3 regions of the Pseudomonas sp. AC355 genome follow, and region 2 is predicted to be linked to each of the others. Evidence: riboswitches for the same ligand, from Rfam matches in the RefSeq annotation. Region 2 holds a riboswitch; each other region holds the start of a gene.

Region 1 (3,268 bases), 280 kb from region 2:
CCAGGCGCTTCTGCATCTGTGCATGGCCAGGCACCAACCCTGCTAACTCCGCCCGTTCGCCTGCCACGTCGCTCAGCGAGTCGAGCAGGTAAAGCATGCCACCGCACTCGGCGAGGATAGGCTTGCCGGCTTGCTGATGAGCGGTGATGGCCTCGATCATCGAACGGTTCGCGGCCAGCGCCTGCAGATTCAGCTCGGGATAACCACCGGGCAGATAAAGGCTGTCCACCTCGGGCAGGCTTTCATCGGTCAGCGGGCTGAAGAACGTCAGGGTCGCGCCCATCCGCTCCAGCAGATCGAGGTTGGCCTGATAGGTGAACGCGAAGGATGCATCGCGGGCTACGCCGATGCGTACGCCCTCCAGCAGCGGCAACGGCGCTGCAATCGGCGGGGCGGCGAAGGTCACAGGTGGCGGCAGGGTTACCGTCGCGGTCTGAGCCAGCGCATCGGCAGCGGTATCCAGGCGCACATCGAGGTCGGCGAGCTCGGCTGCCTGCACCAGGCCCAGGTGGCGGCTCGGCAATTCAATGGCGGCGCTGCGCGGCAGCGAGCCGTACCAGCGGATCGAAGCCGGCAGGCTATCGCGGATCAGATCGTTGTGACGCCCGGGATTGACGCGGTTGCCAAGCACGCCGGAGAACGGCAGATCCGGCTGATAGCTAGCAAGACCGACGGCCAGTGCGCCGAAGGTCTGGGCCATGGCGGAGCCATCGATCACGCCCAACACTGGTACGCCAAATCGGCGCGCGAGGTCGGCGGCGGATGGCGAGCCGTCGAACAGGCCCATCACGCCTTCGATGAGAATCAGATCGGCCTCGCCAGCAGCCTCCCACAACAAGCGACGGCTCTCGTCCTCGCCGACCATCCACAAGTCCAGCTGATAGACCGGATTGCCACTGGCACGGGAGAGGATCATCGGGTCGAGAAAATCAGGCCCGCACTTGAACACCCGCACCCGCTTCCCCTGCCGGGTGTGCAGGCGTGCCAGGGCCGCAGTGACGGTGGTTTTACCCTGCCCCGAGGCTGGAGCCGCGATCAACAGTGCAGGACAGTGACGCGGCGTGCGCTCACCCGCATCGGATGCAGACGCTGTAACGATCAAAACTCCACGCCTTTTTGTGCTTTTACGCCAGACTTGAAGGCATGCTTGACGAGCGTCATCTCGGTGACGGTATCGGCTGCTTCAAGCAGCGCTGGCGGCGCGCCACGGCCGGTCGCGACAACGTGCTGAAGCTCGGGGCGCGATTCGATATCACGCAGCACCACGTCCACATCCAGATAACCGTGCTTGAGGGCGATGTTCAATTCATCCAGCACCACCAAGGCGATCTGCGGGTCGTTCAGCAGTTGCCGGGCGACCTCCCAGGCCTGCACGGCTTTCTCGATATCGCGCTGCCGATTCTGGGTATCCCAGGTGTAGCCCTCGCCCATCACGTGATAGCTGACCTCATCGGGAAAGCGGCGGAAGAAATGCTCTTCGCCGGTGGCCATGCCGCCCTTGATGAACTGCACCACGCCGACCTTGAGACCATGTCCCAGCGCCCGGGCAACCATGCCGAACGCGGAGCTACTCTTGCCCTTGCCATTGCCGCTGTGCACCAGCAACAGGCCATACTCGTCCTGAGCCTGGGCGATCTTCTCGTCCATCAGGGCTTTCTTGCGAGCCATACGGGCGTTGTGCCGCGCGTCGCGCTCTGCTGATTCTCGGCTTGGGGATGGGGTCGATTCGCTCATGGGATCTCCTCAGCGCAGGGCCAATCGGCGCACGCAGGTGAAGCGCTCGGGCAGGAAACCGGGTTCATGCCGGACGATAAAGGAATCACACAGGAGTAGGCAGGAGCTGACCGGATCGATCACGCACCGGCCGCGCCCACCGCGCAACTCTGGAAAAAGCGACAGGCCGGTCTCCGGGCTTGCGAGCGCCGCGTTCATCAGAATGCGGCCACCGACGCAGCCTTCCCGTATCGGCGATACAGTGGCTGAAAGCGTGGCTTGGCTCGTTTACCGTTGCGGGGGCAGCGTCGGCATTGCCTGCTTGCTGGAGCAGCGGCGCACCGACTTCCCAGTTTCACCCTCGGCCAAAACCGAGGACACCTGAAGCAAGCGGCGAAGGGTAAGGATTGGCCGCCTCAGCGTCAATCGAAGACTCAGGGATGACTAGCCAACTCGACCGGAAAAACCCGCTTCGCTTCGATATAGGTACGCTGCCAGTAGCTGTTGGCGAGGCTGTCCAAGCGCACGGTGCCGCCCGAGGACGGTGCATGCACGAAGCGTCCTTCGCCGACGTAGATGCCAGCATGGCTAACCTGGCGGCCGCCACTGGTGGCAAAGAACACCAGATCACCACTGCGCAGGGCATCACGCCCTACGGTCGGCGCGCGCATGCTGATCAGTTCGCGCGTCGACCGCGGCAACTGGATGCCCGCCGCATCACGGTAGACGTAACCGATCAAGCCGCTGCAATCGAAACCGCTGGCTGGGGTATTGCCGCCGTAGCGGTAAGGCGTGCCGACAAGGCCCAATGCACGAAACAGTACATCGTCAGCGCCCCCCTGATAATTACCAGGTACAGGTGCTACGACAACGGGTTGCGGAGCAGGTACGGGTGCACGACTGGAGCACGCACTGAGCAGTGCTGTGAGCAGCAAGAGGGCGATGCGAATGGTGGCAGTCATGGACGGACGATCCCGGAGCCTGAATGCGCCCTACTCTGCTCCGTTCACAACTGCAGTGCAAGCTTTAGCTTTATGCTGCAGCCGCTTGAAAACTATCAAGATGTTGCCCGATCTGTGCAGATCGGACATTTACCACCTCAATGCTGAGACGCCAGGTGCTCGGTCGGCGCCATCGCCAGGACACGCTTGGCTTCGATGAAGGTACGTTTCCAGTAGCGGTCATCCAGGCTATCGATCCTCACGCCACCGCTGCGGCTGCTGGAGGAATGGATGAACTGATCATCGCCCAGATAGATACCGGCATGGCTGACGCGGCCACGACCTGCCGTGCTGAAGAACACCAGATCACCGGGCTCCAGCGCCTTGCGCTCGACCAGCGGCGCGTCGATGTTGATCATGTCGCGCGTCGAGCGCGGCAGCTCCATGCCAAGCTCTTCACGGAACAGGTAACCAATAAAACCGCTGCAATCGAAACCGGTTTTCACCGAGCTGCCCCCGAACCGGTAGCGGGTACCGATCAGCGAGAGGCCTTTTTCGAGAACACTGTCTGCAAGCTGTGGCAGCTCGTACGGTGCGTGGCCGGCAAAATCAGC
Region 2 (3,268 bases):
CCTTCTGCAGATGCCAGTCGAAGTTGGCGTCCACCACGGTGTAACTCGGTACCCTGACGCTGTTGGCGTTGTCGGCGTAGCGGCTGTCCACATAACGGGCGCCGGCACCGACGCTGAAACGCTCGGCAAAGTCCTTGCTCAACCACAGGTTGGCGGAACGACGCGGCACGTTGGTGGGGCGATTGCCCTGGAAATCGTCGCCACCGCTGACGAACTCGTCGTACTCGGCGCGCACCAGTGCCGCATTGGCAGACAGCTGCACGGCATAGGGCAGGCGCAGCTCGAGGGTCGCCTCGATACCATCCGAGGATTGCTGGCCAACCTGCTGCTGGACGGTCGGGTTGGCCGGGTCGGTACTGAGCAGCTTGTTCTTGACGATGTGATAGGCGGCCAGCGTCCACTCGCCACGGTTATCGAAAAACTGCTGTTTGATGCCCACTTCGGTTTGCTTGGCGGTGCTCAGATCCCACTGCTGCTGGCCCGCACTGAGAGTCAGCAGGTTGCCGACGCCTTCGGTGCTGGTGGCGTACTGACCGTACAGCGACAAGTCATCGGTCAGCGCGAACACCAGGCCGGCGCGCCAGTTGTTGCCGGTCAGGCTACGGTCGCTGCGGGTGCCGGCCAGCAGATCATCACGATTCAGGTGTACCTGGTCACGGCGCACACCGGTGACCAGTGCCAGTTGCTCGGTGAGCTGCGTGCGGTTCTCGGCGAACAACGAGAACTGACGCGCCTGATTGGCTTCGCGAGCGCGATACGGGTCATTGCTGATGTAGCTACCACCACCGGACTGGCCGAGTGGCACGCTGTCGCTGAGGGTATTGCCGAAATCATGCTTGCGCACGAAACGGATGGAGTTGTAGTCCACGCCAACCACGGTGCGGCTGTCGAGGCCGAACAGCGAATGCTGCAGGGTGAACGTCTGGCGGTCGCCGATCTGTTCCTGGGTGTGCTTGATGCTGATGAAATCGCTACGCTCGACTAAATCACCCGGCTGCCAGGTGTAGGTTTCAGCGTTGCGCCAGCGCCGCTGGGTCTTGAGGTAGTACAGCTGGTTGCTGGCACTCAGGTTGTCGCTGATCGTCCAGTCGGTCACCAAGCGGGTCGACTGGTCGTTGTACTGCAGCGTGGCGTTCTCGACGTTGTAGTTACGCTCGCGCAGGCTTTCGCGGTAGTGACCATCCACCAACGGCGTGCCGAAATACTGCTGCGGCTCCTGATTACCGTAATCGTGACTGAGGGTGAAGCTCAGGTCGTCGGTCGCCTCCCAGCGCAATGCAGCACTGATGGCCAGGCTCTCGGAATCACCACGGTCGACCCAGCCATTGCTGGCCTGCTGATTGAGATTGAAACGGTAGCTCAGGCGGTCGTTCAGGGAGCCGCCGCTATCGAGTGCCATCTGTTGACGATCATCGGAGCCGTAACCCAGACGCACGCGATTGCGGATCTCGCCCTCGAAAGGCTTCTTCGGCACCACGTTGATCACCGCGCCCGTCGCCCCTTCGCCGTACAGCACCGAGGCCGGGCCACGGAGGATGTCGATACGCTCCACCGACCAGGTATCGACCGGAAAGGTCACGGTGCCGGCGCCGACATAAAGACGGGTGCCGTCATACAGCTGCATGGTCGAGCTGTGCCCGGTAAAACCCCGGGCGGACAACGCGGTGCCGCCATTGCCGGGCGTGCCCATGAAGGTGATGCCAGGTGAACGGGTGACGGCCTCCTGGACGGTGGCGTTGTTGCGCTTCTGGATCTGCTCGGCGCCAATGCTGCTGACGCTGGCGGGCGTTTCCAGTGGCGTCAGATTCAGGCGCGAGCCGGTCGTTGCCAGCGTATGCAGATCAGGCGGCGACGACTCATCGGCCGTGCCGGTGATCGCCGTCGAGGGCAAGGCTATTGAAGCGTTCGACTCGGCGGCCTGAGCCGGCAAGGCGAACAGCACGCAGGGCACTAGGCCCATGCGCAGGGATTTGCCCGACAGGGCATCGAACAGGGAATATCGGGACATGTCGTTCCACTCGAAACAGGAATGAATGAATCCCGGAGGGAACAACGCATAGGGAATCGCAGGCGCACGAAGCCCACGGAAACCGGCCTGCGCCCGCCCACCGCGGGTTTGCCAAACAGAAGTTTCGGGCCGGTCTCCGGGCTCACGAGGGTCATGAAGCATTCACCTTCCCATGCCGTGGCACAGTGGTTAATCGAATGCTTCGCTCGCATACCGTTGCGGGGGCAGCGCCGGACTGATCATTTTGGAGGTGACCTCTCAATGACGAACCGGCTTCCCGTTTCACCCCATGCACGGCGGCATGGGACACCTGAAACTGGCGCGCATCTGACCATCGAAGCGTCGAGCCGTCAATCATCGCCATGCAGCGGCCTCGATCCATGCACCATGGCATCGCCGGCTGGGATAACATCGCCCGACCCCGGATTGGCCAGGAAACACAGGATGCAGCGAGACGATGATCGAGCGACCGGCAGGCGCTCCGCTACCGCCCCAGGCAAGCCGCCGACGCTGGCGGATGTGGCCAAGGTCGCAGGCGTTTCGCCGATCACCGTGTCGCGCACGCTCAACCAGCCGGAGATCGTCCGCCCGGAACTGCGCGAAAAGGTCTTTCGTGCCGTGCACAAGACCGGCTACGTGCCGGCCATGCTCACCGGCGTGGCCGAGCAGCGCAGCCGGCTGATTTCCCTGCTGGTGCCGACGATTGCCAATTCGATCTTCTCGGACACGGTGCAGGCGCTGATCGACACCCTCACCGAAGCCGGCCACGAGACGCTGATCGGCCTGACCAACTACAGCGCCGAACGCGAAGAGCAGCTACTCGACGCCATCTTGCGGCGGCGCCCCGATGGCATCGTACTGACCGGCACCCTACACACCAAAGCCAGCCGCACGCGCCTGTCGCGCTCGGGCATTCCGATCGTCGAGTCCTGGGATCTCGCGCCGCGGCCGCTGGACATGTTGGTGGGCTTTTCCCACGAAGCGGTCGGCGTGGCCACCGCGCGCTACCTGATGGGCAAGGGCTATCGGCGCTTCGCCGTGGTGACCCTGGATGACCCACGCGGCCACCGACGCTGCGAAAGCCTGATCAGCGAACTGGCGAGCCAGGGGATTACCGAGGTGCCGCGCGTGGTGTTGCCGCCACCGGCAACGGTGAACCTCGGCCGTGAGGGCCTGCAGCGTCTGTTAGCAGGTCGCGAGCGCCCGAATGTACTGGTGTGCAGTTCCGACACCCTGGCCCACGGCGTGCTGGAAGAAGCC
Region 3 (3,268 bases), 850 kb from region 2:
TGCCCCGGGCCTGCTCGGCGCTGGCCGACTTGGTGATCAGGAACGAGGTCAGTGCATTGAACAACTGGGAGCCGGCGATGCCAGCGAGAATGATCTGCCCGGTGCCATTCAGCGCGCCGCCGCCCGCTGCCCGCGCCAGCAATGCGACCAGGCTGAAGGCGGCGATTGCGCCAATGAAGGCGCCCATCGAAAGCGACAGCATGCCCGCGCCGAGCCCCAGCAGCGCCACCGAAACCGCTCCGGTGGAAGCACCGGCGGAAATCCCCAACAAATAAGGATCGGCCAGTGGATTGCGCAGCAGCGCCTGCAGCACCACCCCACACACCGACAGCCCGGCGCCGCAACAGGCGGCGACCAGGGCGCGGGTCAGGCGGTAGTTCCAGACGATGCCCTCGTCGATCGGGTCGAGCACGAAGCCTGCCCCGAACAACTTGTTGGCCAGCACCTGGAAGACCACCGACAGCGGAATACGGGTCTCCCCCAGCGCCACACCGACGACCACCGCTACGGCCAGCAACAGCAGGCAGATGATGGTGAGCAGGAACAGGCGGGAGCCGCGAGCAATCATTTCTGCAGATCGAACCCGTCAACGGCCTTCGCCAGGGTTTCGATGCCGGTGACCATGCGCAGCGAAGCCTGCATGCCGTCAGCATCGAGAATCACGATGCGGCCGTTCTTCACGGCATCCATGTGCTTGGCGACCGGATCATTACGCAGGAATTCGAGTTTCTTCTCCACGTCGTCAGCCGGGAAACGGCGGCGATCCATGCGCGCGAGTACCAGCACGGTCGGGTTGGCCTTGGCCAGGGTTTCCCAGCCGACCGTCGGCCACTCTTCGCTGGACTCGACCACGTTGCGCAGGCCCAGCGACTTCATCATGGTGTCGGCGACGCCTTTCTGGCCGGCCATGTAGGGATCGAGATCCAGATCGGCGCTGGAGAACCAGAACGCAGCGGAGATTTGCTTGGCCTGACGCTGCCCGGCGTTGGCGACCGCTTTGCCGAGCCTGTCCTGCAGACTGGCGACCAGCTTGTCGCCCTCAGCCTGCACGTCGAAGATTTGCGCCAGTTGCTGCACGCTCTTGTACAGGCTGTCGATCTGGAAAGGCTGCAGGCGGGTACCGTCGGCACCGACCAGATTGTCCTTGCCCTCGCAGTCGGACGGCATGATGTAGGTGGGAATCTTCAGCTCGTGAAACTGCTCACGGGTGCCGACCACGCCCTGCTTGCCAACCATCCACTCGAACTGCACGGCCACCAGACCGGGGCGCTTGTTGATCACCGACTCGAAGCTCGGGTCATTGTCGGCCAGCCGCTCGACCTTGGCGTTCTGCGTCTCGAACTCGGGCAGCACGTTGCTGAACCACAGCGAGGTACCCACCAGGCGGTCGCCAAGCCCGAGGGAATAGAGAATTTCTGTGCCGGCTTGGCCGATGGTCACGGCGCTCTTGGGCGCAGCGGCGAAGCTCAGTTCATGGCCGCAGTTCTCGAGGGTCAGGGGATACTGAGTCGGGGCGGCGGCCAGCGCCATCGAAGACAGGCCAAGGGTGGCGGCCAGAACGGCAAAACGAGACACGGTCATGCGGGTGATCTCCCAATCAACAGATACGCATAAATGGCAGTGCGCAGGCTGGAGAACACATCACGCCAAGCGGCCATGGCCGCACCTGTCCCTAAGGAAGGTGATTACGGATGCCCCTCCCGGACACCCCGCCGGCTGGTTCGATTGCAGCGCCCGAGCAGGGCTGCACTGCAGCTGCTCAGACCTATGCCGGCAGGTCTCCTGACTGGTACGTCGTGGCAACGCTGCGGCCTTCCCGGATTCGAACCCAGTGACACTAATGCAACGATGCTCAGTACCTACAGTTGCGGGGGCAGTTCCGTTTGGCCACCAGAGGTGGCGACGGATTCCCTATTAATTCCTCGCGGAAACCGGCGGGCGGCATCTTAAACGATTAGGTCGCTCCCCTGCAGCGCTTCGCTGGAGTTTCTGCGCATTCATCCCAACAAGCCGGAAGCCAGTGCAGCACTTGTACGGCTAATTTCGGCGGCCATTATTGTTACAACATAACAATTTAGCAAGTCCAGTTCAGCGCTCATTTCAGCTTCTGATCTGGAAGATCCGAGGGCCGATTGAGGCCTGCGGGAAAAATCCAGATTCGGGCTTGAAATGAGAACAAAAATCAATAAGACTGAATATTGTTACTTTATAACGTATTTATTGGAGCACTTATGAAACCTGGTATCCACCCTGAATATCGCCCCGTTCTATTCCACGACGTCTCGGCTGACGCCTACTGGCTGATCGGCTCCACGGTCAGCACCGACAAGACCCGCGAGCACAGCGACGGCAACGTCTACCCCTACGTCACGCTCGATATTTCCAGCGCCTCGCACCCGATCTACACCGGCCAGCAGCGCCAGACTGCAAGCGAAGGACGAGTGGCCGGCTTCAACAAGCGCTTCGCCGGTTTTGCAGGAGCCCGCTCATGAAAGTGCTCGCGTCGCTGCGCACCGCCAAATTGCGCCACCGCGATTGCCAGATCGTCAAACGTCGTGGCCGCATCTACGTGATCTGCAAGACCGAGCCACGCTTCAAGTGCGTGCAAGGCCGGCCCAAACCGCAGCGCAAGAACAAGGGGTAAGTGCCTGCATCAGCCTCTCGGCGCGATCGCAGCCGTCTCTCCAAGTCCGCGGCGCGACAACCATTCGCCCGCAAGCGGGCTCCTACAGTATCGAGGCGTCTGCAAAATGGATGTTCAGCGCCATTTCGGTGGGAGCGCCGCCCTCGGCGCGAATGCGATTGCGGTCATCCCGCGGCTGGCGCCGTGACGACCTGGCCATGCGACAAGCCCGGCCAACTTCAACCTGCCACCTCCCCCAGCTCACGCAAATAGCTCCAGGGATAGATGCCGCGGTCGTGGCCATCGTCGAATACCAGTTGCAGCCCATAGCCCTGAGGGTGGACTGCCGTGATGCGGACGCCATCCGGTGCCACGTCGATGCGCTGCGCCAGCCGGGCCGCCCGGCATTTCGAGCACGGGCACCCGGCGCGCAGGCGCCCGTGAGCAAGCACCTGTACCTGCCCTTGCCCCCACTCCACGGTCAATGTCGCTTGCGTGGCACTGTTATGTATTGCGACGGGTGCCTGGTTCATGGCTTTTGCAGGCGCAACTGGCCGATGGCGATACGCACCGCTTTGCGCACTTCCGGATCGGCATCGTGCTCAACAGCCAGCAATGCTGGCAGTGCCTGAGCGTCGCCCAGCT

Evidence for each region. Region 2 has a riboswitch for cobalamin ahead of ACZ0AI_RS01995 (TonB-dependent receptor). Riboswitches for the same ligand answer to the same signal wherever they lie in the genome.
Region 1: another riboswitch for cobalamin. It lies ahead of cobO (cob(I)yrinic acid a,c-diamide adenosyltransferase); the one in region 2 lies ahead of ACZ0AI_RS01995 (TonB-dependent receptor).
Region 3: another riboswitch for cobalamin. It lies ahead of ACZ0AI_RS06005 (ABC transporter substrate-binding protein); the one in region 2 lies ahead of ACZ0AI_RS01995 (TonB-dependent receptor).

Annotation. Positions count from the first base shown of each region.
Region 1 is NZ_OZ409843.1:682,524-685,791, reverse strand. Features, by position in the region: gene ACZ0AI_RS03270 (cobyrinate a,c-diamide synthase) at 1-1,099, opposite strand, end outside; gene cobO (cob(I)yrinic acid a,c-diamide adenosyltransferase) at 1,099-1,734, opposite strand; cobalamin riboswitch at 1,882-2,113, opposite strand; gene ACZ0AI_RS03260 (C40 family peptidase) at 2,148-2,675, opposite strand; gene ACZ0AI_RS03255 (C40 family peptidase) at 2,813-3,268, opposite strand, start outside.
Region 2 is NZ_OZ409843.1:407,298-410,565, reverse strand. Features, by position in the region: gene ACZ0AI_RS01995 (TonB-dependent receptor) at 1-2,008, opposite strand, end outside; cobalamin riboswitch at 2,119-2,337, opposite strand; gene ACZ0AI_RS01990 (LacI family DNA-binding transcriptional regulator) at 2,453-3,268, shown strand, end outside.
Region 3 is NZ_OZ409843.1:1,261,230-1,264,497, forward strand. Features, by position in the region: gene ACZ0AI_RS06000 (FecCD family ABC transporter permease) at 1-568, opposite strand, end outside; gene ACZ0AI_RS06005 (ABC transporter substrate-binding protein) at 565-1,581, opposite strand; cobalamin riboswitch at 1,756-1,951, opposite strand; gene ACZ0AI_RS06010 (type B 50S ribosomal protein L31) at 2,232-2,492, shown strand; gene ykgO (type B 50S ribosomal protein L36) at 2,489-2,644, shown strand; gene ACZ0AI_RS06020 (DUF971 domain-containing protein) at 2,863-3,156, opposite strand; gene ACZ0AI_RS06025 (HEAT repeat domain-containing protein) at 3,153-3,268, opposite strand, start outside.